3 regions of the Sinobaca sp. SA16-1 genome follow, and region 2 is predicted to be linked to each of the others. Evidence: riboswitches for the same ligand, from Rfam matches in the RefSeq annotation. Region 2 holds a riboswitch; each other region holds the start of a gene.
What was found. A riboswitch is a leader RNA that binds a small molecule or an ion and turns the genes downstream of it on or off. The one in region 2 is predicted to bind cyclic di-GMP.
Positions count from the first base shown of each region.

Region 1: another riboswitch for cyclic di-GMP. It lies ahead of AC5W2J_RS15640 (anti-repressor SinI family protein); the one in region 2 lies ahead of AC5W2J_RS11495 (anti-repressor SinI family protein).
Region 3: another riboswitch for cyclic di-GMP. It lies ahead of sinI (DNA-binding anti-repressor SinI); the one in region 2 lies ahead of AC5W2J_RS11495 (anti-repressor SinI family protein).

Region 1 covers NZ_JCAKFL010000005.1:313,375-318,623, forward strand. The annotation lists gene AC5W2J_RS15615 (NADP-dependent oxidoreductase) at 1-333, opposite strand, end outside; gene AC5W2J_RS15620 (cupin domain-containing protein) at 351-857, opposite strand; gene AC5W2J_RS15625 (DUF2325 domain-containing protein) at 1,016-1,336, shown strand; gene AC5W2J_RS15630 (hypothetical protein) at 1,352-1,840, shown strand; gene AC5W2J_RS15635 (diacylglycerol/lipid kinase family protein) at 1,947-2,852, shown strand; cyclic di-GMP riboswitch class I at 2,937-3,023, shown strand; gene AC5W2J_RS15640 (anti-repressor SinI family protein) at 3,053-3,175, shown strand; gene AC5W2J_RS15645 (helix-turn-helix domain-containing protein) at 3,347-3,670, shown strand; gene AC5W2J_RS15650 (hypothetical protein) at 3,885-4,094, shown strand; gene brnQ (branched-chain amino acid transport system II carrier protein) at 4,136-5,249, opposite strand, start outside.
Region 2 covers NZ_JCAKFL010000003.1:685,077-690,325, forward strand. The annotation lists gene AC5W2J_RS11470 (hypothetical protein) at 1-59, opposite strand, end outside; gene AC5W2J_RS11475 (hypothetical protein) at 262-519, shown strand; gene AC5W2J_RS11480 (hypothetical protein) at 552-935, shown strand; gene AC5W2J_RS11485 (hypothetical protein) at 1,004-1,165, opposite strand; gene AC5W2J_RS11490 (sensor domain-containing diguanylate cyclase) at 1,686-2,594, shown strand; gene AC5W2J_RS11495 (anti-repressor SinI family protein) at 2,619-2,753, opposite strand; cyclic di-GMP riboswitch class I at 2,781-2,864, opposite strand; gene AC5W2J_RS11500 (hypothetical protein) at 3,061-3,444, shown strand; gene AC5W2J_RS11505 (VOC family protein) at 3,500-3,934, opposite strand; gene AC5W2J_RS11510 (aldo/keto reductase) at 4,090-5,088, opposite strand; gene AC5W2J_RS11515 (YhjD family protein) at 5,187-5,249, opposite strand, start outside.
Region 3 covers NZ_JCAKFL010000005.1:288,111-293,359, forward strand. The annotation lists gene AC5W2J_RS15480 (AbrB family transcriptional regulator) at 1-915, shown strand, start outside; gene AC5W2J_RS15485 (class I SAM-dependent rRNA methyltransferase) at 921-2,117, shown strand; cyclic di-GMP riboswitch class I at 2,297-2,382, shown strand; gene sinI (DNA-binding anti-repressor SinI) at 2,419-2,529, shown strand; gene AC5W2J_RS15495 (helix-turn-helix domain-containing protein) at 2,662-3,018, opposite strand; gene AC5W2J_RS15500 (DNA-3-methyladenine glycosylase) at 3,179-3,784, shown strand; gene AC5W2J_RS15505 (MDR family MFS transporter) at 3,806-5,245, opposite strand.

The sequences.
Region 1 (5,249 bases), on a different contig from region 2:
GACAGCATCCGCAGCAACAACAGAATATTCTTCCCAGGTCAGGTTTCCAATCACAATATCCCCTTCTTTTAAAGAGGAAGAGCGGCTTTCTACAACTTCTCCAATGCCGCCTCCGGCAATAGGCTCATGAAGTTCAAAAGGCGGGATATAGGATTTGCCTTCATTCATTCGTCCGCGCATGTAGGGATCAACGGACAAATAAAGTGTTTTTAATAATACTTCTCCTGCTTCCGGGGAAGCTGTAGAGACTCTGTCAAAATGAAAGGTATCTCTCGTAGGGATGCCTTCTGGACGTTCTGCAAGCAGTATTTGATAATGTGCTGATGATGCCATAGTAGAGTATGTCTCCTTTATTTCCAATAGTTTTGCAGAGGGCCGCTTTCGCCGTAAAAAGGATCAAGCGAAGGAAGCGCTGCATGGTGAATATTTCTACATACTACCTCATGATTGTTCTCATCTCCAGTATAAAGGTCTATCTCCCGGCTGTCCGGATAAGCACCCATCACTTGAAAGATATCATCAGAGTCAAGCAGTCGATGGCCGACGCCTGCAGGAATCAGCAGAATGTCCCCGCTCGTAACATGCACCGCTTCTCCCTGCGGCCCCCCTAAATAAAGAGATGCGCTTCCTCTAATGACAGCCAGCACTTCATGACTGTTACTGTGAAAATGATGATACGTAAATACACTTCCGTACCAGGCGTTGATCCATCCATTCTGTCGAAAAGTCTGTTCTAATTCGGAAAGGTAGTGTTCTTTAACAGAGTAAAGAAGTACGGGAAGGGACGGGTTATTAGGTATTTTTCCATTATCATCGAAAAATAGCCTTTGAACGCTGTCAGGCTGCTTATTAATCATTTTATACCTCCATATCTATTTGTATTGAGTGAATGCTTTTATATGCATCTATTCCCGATTTTCTAAATATTAAAAACATTTGACAATGAGAATGATTTTCAATACACTTACATTATATTAAATGAGAATGATTTTCAATGAGAACGGGAGGGCTTCAGATGAATTCGTTATTAATAGTAGGAGCAGACAAGCTGGGTGCCATCCCGGATCGATTGAATGAGCTGGGATTTTCGGACATTATGCATATAAGCGGAAGAAAAGTAAAAATGGTGCACCGCGAAATACCTGAAAACATAGATCTCGTACTGGTACTGACAGATTTTATAAATCATAATGTGAGCAGTAAGCTGAAAGAACGGGCGAAGGAAAAAGAAATTCCTGTCTGCTATGCAAAACGTTCCTGGTGTTCTATCTATAAAGCATTGTCGGCCTGTAATGAAGTGTGCGAACAATGTCCATTACTGGAAAAAGCCAGATAACAGGAGGCAGAAACGGTGAAAAATCAGCAGGGATATGTATTAAAAAAGTCTTCCTCCGTATTTGATTTTACAATTTATATGCTGAGGAGTATTGCATATAGGCAGTTCAGTGATGATGCAGAACTTTCTTTAACAATAAAACGACGCTGGAAATATATTAACCCGAATCAATTTAAAAATGTGAAAGAGTTTATTCACAGACTGAAACTTCTGCAGAAGCGTCTTGGAGAAATCAAATCCCTTGCCGAAAGGTTGGAAGAGAAACGGGAGGCACAAGCAGACGGATTGTTTATTATAAGTGGAATAGATTTAGAGGCGGATGGGAATATAGCTGCCTATGCGGTAACATCAGAATATACGGCAATGCAGATGAAAAGAGCATCTTCTTTTTTACAAAAGCAGTATCCCAATAAAGACTGGAGATTGTATATGCTTGATAGTAAACAGGTGCAGTATTCTATGAGCGAATATCGTCATGCGCCTTCTCTATATAAAAAGAAATAGCCAGCCCCTGCCGAATCTCAGGCAGGGGTTTTAAAAAAGCGTGTGATACGAGAGAATAGGGTATAGGATATGGGTAAGAATGTTATAGAATGAAGGAATGGTAAATATGTATAATAAGATGTGGTTATTGATTAACGGCGCGTCCGGTAATAATGAAATCCAGAAAAATCTGGATGCGACCGTCAGCACACTGGCTCTGCAGACAAAAGAGCTTACTATTACCTTCACGCAGGAGAAGGGGCATACAGAACAGCTCTGCCGTGAACAGGGAAACGAGTTTGATATTATTATGATCATGGGAGGGGATGGGACTGTGCATGAAGCTATTAACGGCCTCGCTACGCTGGAAAACCCTCCCGTTACCGGTATCCTGCCTACAGGAACCTGCAATGACTTTTCGAGATCTTTAATGATTCCGCAGAATTTAAAAAAAGCTGCTGCAGTAGTTGAACAGAACCATATAGAGTATGTCGATATCGGAAAAATGAACGATCGCTATTTTTCTAATTTTTATGGCATCGGCCTGATCGCAGAAACGTCTGAAAATATCGATGATCAGCTGAAAGGAATGCTTGGTAAAGTAAGCTATTTTATCAGTGCACTCCAAACGTTTAACAATGCTTCGCCGTTTACCTTTACGCTAAAAGCAGATGGAAAAGAATACAAGGATGATGCTGTAATGATCCTATTTGCAAATGGTTATTTTATTGGTACAAACCGCCTTCCGGGTGATCAGATTTCCCTGAATGATGGACTTATAGATGTATACATTATAAAAGAAAGCGGAGCACCGCTTTTGAAAGAGTTTTTTAATTCCAAAAATCCTTTTATGTACAATTTAGAACAAAGTTCTATTGAGTATATTCAGGCTTCCGAGGTGGAACTGGAAACGGAAAAAGCAATGAAAGCAGACACGGATGGAGAAGTGTATGAAGAAACACCGGTTCATATAAAGATTCTGCCAAAAAAGATACCGTTTTTGTTTGGAGAAATACAGGTGGATAATAATTAAAGAAGATTCTGATAATTATTCTTTTAGGAATTTTTTAACATTTTTTTGAAAAATGTAGTAAGATAAAAACACTAACAAGCAACCTTCAGAAAAAGGCAACGCTGCTGAAAAGCAGTCTCGCAAAGTTACAGGTCTAAGGCTTATTATAGCTAAGACGGCTGAACTGCCTGGGGAAATTTCCTAAAGGCGGGTGAGGGTTGATGGAATTATTAATTCCAAAATTACAAAAGCTTGATCAAGATTGGCTGCATTTAATGGTTGAGGCTAAAGAAGCTGGTTTAACCCCTAGTGAGGTTAAAGAATTCTTAAGACAAACCAAATAATCAGGAAAAAATAAGCCATTTCGTATGGCTTATTTTTTTATTTTATGTAAATATAAGTATAGGCATAAGTGTGCAATTTAAAAAAATGTCGTTCACTATAACATACTGCAATTCGTTATATGTTATAATTACAGCAAAGCACAAACTACAGTATACAAAGGGGTTCAAGCGATGATTGGTGAAAGGGTGAAACTGCTTCGAAAAGAGCGAGGCTTATCGTTGACAGAACTGGCGAATCAGGCCGGAGTCGCGAAGTCGTATCTTAGTGCACTGGAAAGAGATATTCAAACAAATCCATCGATCCAGTTTTTGGAGAAGATTGCTAAGGTATTAAACATATCGGTTGATCTTTTAATTAAAGAGCAATCAGAAATTAATGAAGAAGAGCTCGATAATGAGTGGCTGGAAATAGTCGAAGAAGCAATGAATTCGGGAGTTTCCAAAGATCAGTTCAAGGAATTTCTTGAGTTCAACAAATGGAGAATTAAAAATTAGAAAAAGGATCGTGTCATACGATCCTTTTTTTATTTTTGACTAATTTCTATATAAAGAACAAAAAATGTTCGTTAAAATGTATTTTTCTTTCAAATAAGTGTTTTCAAATCCGTTTTTTCGTTATATAATGTATTTAATTCTTTAAAAAGAACAATATAGAACGGAGGATGACGATTTGGTAAGACTTAGGGGCGGTGTGTATTATACTAATATCATGAACAGACATATTAAGCTTGTTTACTTAACTAACAATAAATGCTCCCTTTATGTGAACGGTCATTTTTTGGGATACTGCGCGTTTGATGTGGCAAAGCAAAAAATAAAAGAGATGGAAGATCGTCTGAATAATGTCACGCTCATGTACACAGGAGACAATATTTTTCAAAGCGGTAAAGACGCAACAATGGTCTATGTAAGAATATAAAAAAGCGAGGGGCTGGAGAGTATCCAGCGGCCCCGCTTTTTTTAATAAGGGATCGATCTTGATCTGAAGAAGTGACCAATCACAAGTCCAGCCAGAGCCGGCAGTATCCAGCCCAGGTTCAGTTCAAAAAATGGGAGGTAGGAATACAGGCCAATGCCCTCCAAAGGCACTAAGCCTGCTTCCTTTAACCCGTCATAGGCACTTACAATAATAGTACCGGCAACAGCTCCAATATAGTGGGACTGATGAAGCGTTATTTTCTCATTTATCAAAGCGAGCAGGATTAACACAATCGCAAGCGGATAAATGGCGACGAGAAGCGGAACCGATAAAGAAATAATGGTATTCAGCCCCAGGTTGCCTACGAGAAGGCTGAGTATAGTTAATAGTAAAGCCAGCACCGAATACGGCAGGAAAGGCAGATAGCGGTGAAAATACTGGCTGCACGCTGTTACTAATCCAATGCAGGTGGTAAGGCAGGCTAATGTAACAATTAAGCCGAGGAGAATAGTGCCGGTAAAACCAAAAGATTCGCCTGCAGAATAAGTAAGGATTTCGCTGCCGTTTTCCATCAGCATACGGGGACCGCTGTGCACTCCAAGCCATCCAATAGCAATATATACAGCGGCAAGACCAATACCTGCAATGATGCCTGCCGAAGCCGCTGACCGTCTTACTTCGCGTCGGTCCAATGCACCTTTTTCTTTCAGTGTATTCACAACAATCAGGCCAAAGGCTAAAGCTGCGATGGTATCCATCGTTAAGTACCCTTCAACAAAACCTCTTCCAATTGCCTGAGAAGTATATTCATCCGATGGCGGGCCTCCTCCTCCCATAAAACCGGTGGCATAAGCTCCAGCGACCAGCAGTACAATAGAAAGAAGCAGAGCTGGTGTAATAACATACCCTATCGTTGTGACAAGCTTAGTAGGGTTGAGGCTCAGCAGAAATACAAGGCCAAAAAACAATATGGAAAACAAAAATAATGCTGTGTTTGAACCGCCATCCGTCAGAACAGGAACGATGCCCATTTCATAAGAAACGTTCGCCGCTCTTGGAATACCAAAAAAAGGACCGATAGCTGCGTATAAAATAATCATAAAAAGGAATGCAAACGGTTTGTTTACTCTTTCCGCAATCCCCTGAAAGCTCTGG
Region 2 (5,249 bases):
TCAAATAAGTCTTTATACAAATAGTTTGCCAGTTCGGCTCGGTCAATCAGGCTGCTCATAAGAATTCTCCTTCGTATAAACATATTTTTGGAAATTATATCATTATTCGTTAAATAACGGATAGCGCTTACAAAAAATCAGTAATAAGGGATCTGGGCTTAAGGTCGTAAGAGATTATGTAACAATCCGGTCGGTGTTTTTCACAATAAGCTCCAGACATGTTATATTTGCCTGACGATAACTAATAAAGGACTGATGCAAATGAACAGCCCGATCTCAGAAGAACTGCTTAATCATTATATTGCCTCTATGGAACTGTACATTGGAGAAGCAATGGAAGAACAAGAATTTAATGGTATTGAACTCACGGTCATGAAGGAAGTAGGGCTGGAAAACACGAAAGAAGGGCACCGGGCCTTCTATGATGTCATGAGCACGACTGCTTCGTTTCTGTACGGGGAATGCGAAAAGGAAGATATCTACGCCGAGTTAAATAAAGTGGCAGCATCCAGAGAGTAGACAGTCACAAATAAAACGGTAGGAGGAGTTGAATGAAAAGAAGGCTGCGAATAGCCGCTGTTTATACAAGTATTTTTGCAGCGGCGGGAATAATCATTGGATTTTTCATTAATGGAGCAATCGATTGGAGGCTCGTTCTCAGCATGGTAGTGACAGGAGTTGTTATTGGCTTGTTTATAGCGCCTGACGCTTATCTGGCTTCCGGCACAAAACAAGAACGCACCAGGTTCGATCGAAGAATACTCTACATTCTGTTGGCGGGCAGTGGAGTATTTTTTCTGCTCGGACTGGCCGCTTTTATAAGGGCGGAGGAGGCAGACCGGCTTCTGACCGGCGTAACAACCATGCCATTACTTATAGTGATTCTATTGCTGATGGGGCACAAAAGGCGGATAGAAAAACAAAAGCATACATAAAAACCCTGATGTCCTTTACGGATGTCAGAGGTTTTTTCAGTAGTCAGTATTGGTTCATTATTCAACTGTTATACTTCTTCCGGATTGGAAAGCTCGTCGATAAAGGGCTGTACGTTTTGTTTTTTATCGCCGCGGAATGTGTTTAACATACCGAGAAGAACGGCCACTTCATCATAATCGAGCGTTAACGTTACTTCATCATTTTTAATATCATTTACTGCTTTTGCCATCGGACATCCCCCTGATTGTGAAATTATTGTATAAAATGCTGTATTAAAAAGCGCAGTCGGGTACTTCTTTTACTATTATTCACCATTTTCTGTTTTCTAAAACGTGTCCCGCTCAAAAAAATATGATTCCCTTTTGTTAATTTCACAAACCATATTAAAAGCTAAAATAGTTCAGCAGCAATACAAACTGCTGACATTCCTCCAATTTCTGCTCCCGGTTGATTCCAGTTCTTTCTAAGAGAATCAAAAAAAGGAAGAGAATAGATTCTCTTTTCTACAAAAAAAAGAAAAGATAGTGTTAGAAACAGGAAAATAAGGGGAATATGTTAAGCAGATAAGAATGCTGTATCCCAATTATGTTGTATTGTTTAAACAAAAAGAAAATATAGTGAATAACGATAGCGTTTATTGGATGTTTTTAGTGAAATAAAGAAAAGTTTTATATATACTAAAGGAAATAATTGGTATGTACATCTACTGACCGTCGTCCAGATAGTTCATTCTTGAGAGGATGCCTGCTATGAAAATGGAAAAGAAAGAAATATTGGCCGAAGATTTTGCGATTAGTACATCCATATTAAACTCTCTTCGGGATCAAATCTGTGTGATCAATCATGCTGGAACAATTCTTTTTGTGAATGATGAATGGATTCGCTCGGCCGGCAGCCAAAATAACCTTTGTGATTTACAGGGAGTCGGTGCGAACTACCTGCATACGATCGAAAGCAGTACCCATGTATATGAAGGTCTACTTTCCATTCTTTCAGGAAAAGAAGATTATTTCACGTATGAATATTCCTGTCACACGCCGACCGAAAAAAGATGGAATGTAATGCAGGCGACTCCGCTGCTTGAAAAGGGATTGGGGCGCCAGGGCGTTGTGATCCGCCATGTAGATGTGACAAAACAAAAGCTGTTGGAACTGCAGTTAAAGCAGCAGGCAGAAACGGATTCACTGACAGGTCTGTATAATCGACGGTATTTCGAAAAACGCCTGGAGCAGGAGGTAGCACTGCTGCAGCGAAATGGATCCTATTTATCCCTGCTGTCTATCGATGTGGATAATTTTAAAACGGTCAACGATGTATACGGGCATCTGGTAGGAGATGTGGTGCTTAAACAGCTTGCCCTCCTCCTTGGAAAGTCTACGAGAAAAACGGATATTCTGGCTAGAATCGGCGGCGATGAATTTGCCGTCCTGCTTCCGTGTACAAATGCCGCCGGATTGGAGAAAGTAGCGGCTAAAATACTTAAAGTCGTACAGGATCAAAACAAAAGCGGGCAGAACCCGTATCCGATTGCTCTTAATATTTCCATAGGCGGGGCTTATTTTTCCAATAGAGATTCGATGGAAGCGATACTGCAGAAAACAGACCGGGCATTGTATGAAGCCAAGAACCTCGGAAAAAACCAGATTAATCTCATGTAATACCCAAAAAAAGAAGCCGAGTGTTTACGGCTTCTTTTTTGATTCGTCCGCATACTGCAGAAAATCCTTGACTTGTTCCCTGGTAAGTCCGGCTTTTTTAGCCTCAAGGATCAAAGCCAGCCATTCGTGGTCCAGCTTTTTCTCATTCTGTCTGCTCATCAACCCTCACACCTTTAGGAGTATTCCTCAGGCGGTCCAGCCGTCTTAGCGCAATGCCTTAGACCTGTAACTTTGCGAAACTGCTTTTCAACAGCGTAGCCTTTTTCTGAAGGTTGGTAACTGTCTTTATTGTACTATGAAATCGCCGGTGACATTAAAAGAAATTGAAAAAATATTCGGTTTTTTTGTGCACGCTGCACAGGCAGGCGGTATGACGCAACTATCTTCCGAAAGAAAGGGACCATTGTTCTAAAGGATGAATGTGATTATAATAGAAGGATAGGAAGCACAGGAGAAGGAGGACATTATGGAAGATCGACTAAAATTTGCTATTATTTATGCAGCCCTTGTGTTTGTCATCGCCGTTCCTTTTACCTTTGTCGTAAAAGAAAGCGATGTGAGCTGGGGACTGAGCCTTGGCACGAGCGGTATCACCTTTTTGTATTGGTATTTTACATATAAGAAAGAAGCAAGGGCTATTGGTGCCACCCGGTATAACAAAAAGACAAAAGGACGGGCCGGCTCCAAAATGATTTATGCGAATATCATGTACAGCTTTGTGTTTGCCTATCTTATTGTGACCAACAGCTATAGTGACGGCAACTGGCTGACGCTTCTTCTGCTTACATCACTATTGTTCCTGGCCGTACAGCTGTTTCAGAATAACAAAGAAAAACTGGTGAAAGAATAAAAGGTTTGTTTCTCACAGGCTGAAGCAGGGGCACGTTCCCCAGCTTCAGCTTTTATTATTGGTTTTCTTCTACAGTCGACACGTGCCACAGCACGCCGAATGGATCTTTTACCTGGCCGTAGGCCGGGCTGAAAAAGTTTTTCTCAAGCGGCATCACGACTTCTCCTTCAGCTTCAAGCGCCTGAAATATCTGTTCCGCAGAGGAGGCATCACTTACATGAAGCGCAATGGCTACCAGACTTCCGGAAACATCCGGTCCGGGCATCCCCGGAAGCGAATCGGAGAGCATTAAATCCATGTCGCCTATTTTTAAATAGGCGTGCAGGATAAGCCCTTCGGCACCTTCCGGTATTTCCATGCCTTCCATATCTTTTATATCCCCATACGTTTGACTGTCAATCACTTCAGCTCCTAAAGCTTTTTCATAAAATACAATGGCTTCCCGGCCTTTGCCATCAATCATAAGATACGGATTCATCCCTTGAATCATCAGTATACTGCCTCCTTTATTCGTAGTCGGAAAAGAAGACCGAAGATGACTGCTCCCATCACATCACCTCTCAATATATGGCTTGTTATTAAATATATTCTGGATAACCCAATAGTTCCCTTTAAAAAAATCAACAAAAAATCCTGCGCTGTAGGCTACAGGATGTGATTCTGAGGTTTAGTGGTAATAAGCTCTTCCGAACGGTCCGTGGCCGAAGGCGGAGCAGGGGATAAGGCAGAAATTTCATCGCGCCATTCAGGTGTCATATTAATATCCAATGAGTTTAACGAATGCTCAAGCTGCTCCGGGCTGCGCGCTCCGATAATAGGGGCGGTGATACCAGGATGCGATTTAGCCCAGGCGACAGCGAGAGAAGCGGGGTGGATGCCATGGGTGGCTGCATAGGAAGAAAAGCGTGCAGCAATATCGAAATTAACCGTATCTGCATAACGGTCGGTGTACATCTTTTGTTCGACCAAACGTCCCTGGACCGGTCTGTCCGTTACGCCGTATTTTCCGGTAAGCAGGCCGCCCCCGAGAGGACTGTAGGAGATCACTCCGACCTGTTCGGAAGCGGCAAAGGGAAGGATTTCGACTTCGGCCTGACGCTTGGCAAGGTTATACATCGGCTGGATCAACTCAAAGCGGCTGAGATGTTCTTTAGCTGAAATACCCAGAGCTTTCGCGAGCTGCCAGGCTGCCCAGTTGCTGGCCGCCGGATAAAGGATTTTCCCCTGGCGCTGCAGATCGTCAAGAGCGCGGAGAGTTTCTTCCATTGGGGTGAGTGAATCGAATTTATGTAGAAAATAAAAGTCAATTCGATCCGTTTTCAGCCGGCGCAGGCTGTTCTCGACCTCAAGCATGATATGACGCCTGGACAATCCGCGTGCATTCACATCCGTACCGGTTGGATTGGCCACTTTGGTTGTGAGCACAATATCATTCCGGCATCCGGCGATACAGTCTCCCAGAATTATTTCCGCCCGGCTGTCATTGTAGTTGTTGGCAGTATCAAAAAAGTTAATGCCGGCTTCCCGGCAGCGATTGAACATAGTTTTAGACGTTTCTTCGTCTGCATTGCCTCCAAAAGACATCGTGCCAAAACAAAGCTCAGATACAGAAATACCTGTTTTTCCGATCGGATTGTATTTCATATAAGCCGCCTCCTGCTTGAGTAGTTACAAAAAGTATAAAGCTTAACCCCCGTTATGTAAACGCTGTAATGTAAAATATTGACTCCAGTGTCCGTTTGTTACTTTAATGAATAATATGTATCGAAAAAAGCAGAATCGCCGAGCAGGTAATAGCGAAGCAG
Region 3 (5,249 bases), on a different contig from region 2:
AAGCGTTTTACCTTTGAAGGCTGGCCGTTTCAGGCAGCTCTGGCGCTCGTGGGAGCCAACATTGGCTTTTTGATGGACACAGAGCTTTTCGCGGTCATTCCAGCCTATATTCTGCCCCTGATTGTCACGTTATCGATTACACTGCTGATGGGGCTTGTATTTGGAATGTTGATGTACAAATGGACAAGCCTGGACGTAAAGACAGCTTTTTTCTGCTGCGTGCCGGGCGGAGCGTCGGAAGTAATCAGCGTCAGCCGGGAATATGGGGCGGATGACCGCATTGTCGCAGCCTTTCATACAGCGCGGATTACTTTTTTTGTCTTTCTTATTCCTCTTTCCGCTGTGCTGTTTTATCCAGCCGCTCCCTCCGGCGGTGTGACGGCTGACCCGGGCGTCTGGAATCCATTCATCGGTTTTCCGATTTTATTCTTTATTGTCACACTTGTTATTGTTTTAAATAAATATGTTAAAATTCCCGGTGGAGCTCTTCTTTATGCGCTGGTCATTGGATTTGCCGTCGGGGAATGGATCGTGCCGGGTCTTGCTTCACCTGGGTATGCAGCAGGCATTGGACAGGCGCTGATTGGTGCCATGGTAGGCATCCGCTTTGACAGGGAGACGCTGCTTCGTGTGAAAAGCATCGGGCTGCCAAGCCTGGGGATTCTGCAGTGTTTTTTACTGCTCAGCCTTACATTAGCGGGACTATTCACGTTAATGACCCCGCTCCCATACATAACAAGTCTGCTCAGCACGGTGCCTGCCGGCGCAGCAGAAATGTCTTCCACCGCATTTGCCCTGCAGCTGGAGCCGACGCTCGTATCAACGCTTCACATTATTCGTGTGATTGTCTTGTTTTTACTGCTCCCGTTTCTTATTAAATGGATGGACCGAATGATATTAAAAAATGAAGGATGAGATATATGACTGAAATAATGAAGATTTCCGCTTCAAAGCAAGCCGTTGAAACGTTTCAGAAAGGGTACCCTTTAATCCATGAAGACATGGTAAATAAACGGGAAAAACTTTCGGAAGAAGGAACCGTTTTTGATTTAATGACCCCGCAGGGCCAGTTTATCGCAAAAGCATACTACGGCCTGCAGAATAAAGGTATCGGCTGGATTCTTACGCAGAAAAAAGAAGAAGCCATTGACCAGCAGTTCTTTACTGGAAAACTGAGTGCGGCTCTGCAGAGAAGAAAAGCTTTTTTTGAAGATGAATCCACGACTGCTTTTCGAGTGTTTAACGGTGAGGGAGACGGCATCGGCGGATTAACAATTGATTATTTTAACGGCTATTATCTGCTGCAGTGGTACAGTGCAGGCATCTATGCATTTCGTTCTCTTATTATCCGCGCGCTTGAAGCCGTGACTGCTTATGAAGGCTTGTACGAAAAAAGGCGTTTTCAGCAGCAGGGCCAGTATATAGAAGGCGACGATTTTGTAAAAGGAAAAGAAGCTCCTGCTCCGCTTCATATTAAAGAAAATGGGATGACCTTTGCCGTGTACTTAAATGATGGAGCAATGGTCGGCATCTTTCTCGACCAGCGTGACGCAAGAAAGCGGCTGCGCGATGAATATTCAGCCGGAAAGACGGTTCTGAACACTTTTTCCTACACCGGTGCTTTTTCTGTTGCCGCTCATTCCGGGGGTGCTGCCAAAACAGTGGATGTTGATGTAGCAAACAGAAGCAAGACACGCGTTCGTGAGAATTTTGAGCTGAATGAAATTATAAGTGAGGATCAGGAAATACGGGTGATGGATGTATTTGCCTACTTTGATTATGCTAAAAAGAAAAATATTACGTATGACGTCATTGTGCTCGATCCCCCAAGCTTTGCAAGAACGAAGAAACGCACGTTTTCTGCAGCTAAGGATTATACTTCCCTTCTCGTTGATGCGATATCTATCATTAAAGATGGGGGTACGATCATCGCTTCAACGAATTTTGGAGGTTTTGGAATGAAAGCTTTCCAAAAGCAAATTGATAAAGCGTGTACGAAAGCAGAAGTAAAACAAAACGTCACAGAGCGCGTCCGTCTTCCCGATGATCATCCTTATACAGCTTCTTACAAAGAGGGCGATTATTTAAAGGTTGTATTTATAGAAATAACAAAATAACGCATCAGGTTGACGGTAAAAGTACCTTCGGCAGCTGAACGTTCTTCTTCGGGAGAACGTTTTTGCGTTTTCCTCACTTTGAAATGGGGTATAGATTAAAATGTAATAAGAAAATAGAGGTTTTCGAAACAGATCGTTTTACCTGACAGCTTGTTGGTGATAAGATATTAAAATCAACCTTCAGATAAAGGCAAGTTCATTGAAAAGTGATTACGCAAAGTTACAGGTCTAAGGCGCTGTATGCTAAGATGGCTGAACTGCCTGGGGAGAGATCCTATAAAGGCTTGGGAGGTTGGAAATATTGGAAACAAAAGAACTGGATTACGACTGGATGGTATTAATACGCGAAGCTAAAACAGCAGGTATGACAAAAAAAGAGATCCTGGAATTTTTTCAAGCAGTAAAGCATTAATAAATACCAGACAAAAAAGTAGTATGTAATGATAGAAAAGAGTGTTGCTATCTTTTAACCGTTTACTACACGTAAAGAGCATGTTAAAACAAGGTTATTGTTTTAACATGCTCTTTGTATGTCCTGGAGAAACTAGTTGGCATTCTTATCTTTTTCGAATGACGTCCATTTCTCATAGCGGATAAACTTTTGAAAATCACGAAACTGCTTTTTGCTGATACCCGCTTGTATCGCTTCATGGATCAAGGCCTGCCATTCTTCGTCAATTACCCCGTCTTTCGAAGCGGGAGCAGGGGAATCTGTAATTATGCTGGAAATATTAATTTCAAGTGCTTCTGTAATCTTTTCAAGCACATCAATAGAGGGATTGTGTTTAATTCCTCTTTCAATGTAACTCAAATACGATTTGGAGATACCGGTTGACGAGGCTAAATCAGATAATGTCATTCTTTTTTGTTTTCGGTACCTTCGTATGTTTTCACCAATCATGTACGGTTTACCCTCCCTATAAGAAAATGAATGCATAAATAAATAAATGAATAAATAGATATACGTTATATAGAACATTATAGTTCTTTATATTGTTCTAATCATGAGTCGAAGTAACTATTTTCGGTTATTTTATCCCTAATATAGAGGAGGAAATCTATTGAAACGCCTTGATAAAGAATTTTTCCATCTGCCGACCCTGGAATTATCCAGAGCTTTGCTTGGACAGACGCTTGTAAAAGAAACACCGGAGGGCAGAACGACAGGCAGAATTGTGGAAACGGAAGCCTATATAGGCCCGGAAGACCGGGCTGCCCACAGTTACAAAGCCAGACGTACAAAACGAACAGAAATTATGTTTGCTTCCCCGGGGCATGTATACACGTACACGATGCATACCCATTGTTTGTTTAACATTGTATCCGCGCCGGAAAACAGCCCGGAGGCCGTTTTGATTAGAGCGGTCGAGCCCTTATCCGGACAGGACCTGATGGAAAGCCGCAGAAGCGGTCGCAGGGAATTGGAATGGACCAATGGTCCCGGAAAACTAACCAAAGCGCTAGGAATCTCGATGGAGGATTATGGCAGGCACTGCTGTGATGACACCTCTGTCTATCTGCTGGAAGGCAGAATACCGGGAAATATTGAAGCGGGACCGCGGGTTGGCATTGACAACAGCGGAGAAGCAGTAGACTATCCGTGGAGGTTTTGGGATTCAAGTAGTCCATATGTCTCAAAAAGCAGAAAAAAGCCAGACACTCCATGAGGAGTGTCTGGCTTTTTTATTCTATGAAGGGGAGTTTCCTTTTTCGGACGCCGGCTGGAAGGCCTCGCTTGGTTTCTTATTTCCTTTAATAAAAAAGGATAAGACAAGTCCCAATAGAGAAATCACGGCGGTAACGAGAAAGGCCGTATTGACGCCTTCGATCAGTGCAGTCGATGGAGCAGAAGCAGAGCCTGCCGCAACACTGCTCATAATAGTAATCAGGACAGCCGTGCCGATGGAGCCTGCCACCTGACGCATCGTATTCGTCATGGCGGTGCCGTGGGGAATTAAATCCTCCGACAGCTGATTAAGGCCTGCGGTAGTCATCGGCATCATGACCATGGCCATGCCAAGCATGCGGAATGCATGCAGCGTAGCTATAGCGGTTAACGAAGTCATGTTGTCAAAATAGATAAATGGAATCGTACCTCCGACAAGTGATGCCATGCCGATAAGGCCCAGCCATCTTGCCCCGACCTTGTCAAAAATACGGCCGGTAATAGGAGAACAGATTCCCATCACTATAGCGCCCGGCATGAGAATAAGCCCGGATTGCAGGGCGGTGAACCCTCTGGCGTCCTGAATGTACAAAGGAAGTATAGTAGCCGCCCCGATCATAGCTGTAAAAACAATCATCGTAATAACGGTAGTTAAAGTGAATATTGGGTTTTTAAATACCCTGAATTCAAGAATAGGGGTAGGCAGTTTAAGCTGCCGCGTAATGAAGGCTACGAGGGAGACAACCCCTATGGCTAAGGTGATGGTGACAACCGGTGCCCCCCAGCCGCTTGAACCCGCTGTACTAAATCCGTAAAGCAGGCCTCCGAAGCCGAAGGTGGATAAAATAATGGAAAGGCTGTCCATTTTCGGGTGCTTTAATGTCGTAACGTCTGTCATCTTAAAATAGGCCACAATTAAATTGATAATGGCAATAGGAAAAATAATATAAAAAAGCAGGCGCCATGAATAGTTATCAACAATTAAGCCTGATAAAGTAGGACCGATGGCGGGTGCAAATGATATAACCATACCGACAAGCCCCATAGCGGCTCCGCGTTTGTCTATAGGGAAAATAAGCAGAAACACGGTCTGCATCAGCGGCATCATAATTCCTGCCCCCATGGCCTGCACGATACGTCCGACGATGAGGATGCTGAATGCAGGCGACACAGCGGCAATAAGGGTACCAATAGCAAACAGCCCCATAGCAGCCATAAAAAGGCGCCGGGTCGTGAACGTTTCAATTAAAAAAGCTGTAATGGGGATCATAATACCGTTAACAAGCAGGAATACAGTAGTAAGCCACTGGGCCTGGGATGCATTAATATTTAAATCTCCCATAATGGTTGGAATGGCAGTGGCCAGAAGTGTCTGGTTCAGCACCGCGATGAAAGCGCCTGTAATTAAAATAGATACAATAATTCTTGTGTTAATTTCTTTTCCGGTTGTAGTATCTGTCATTTCC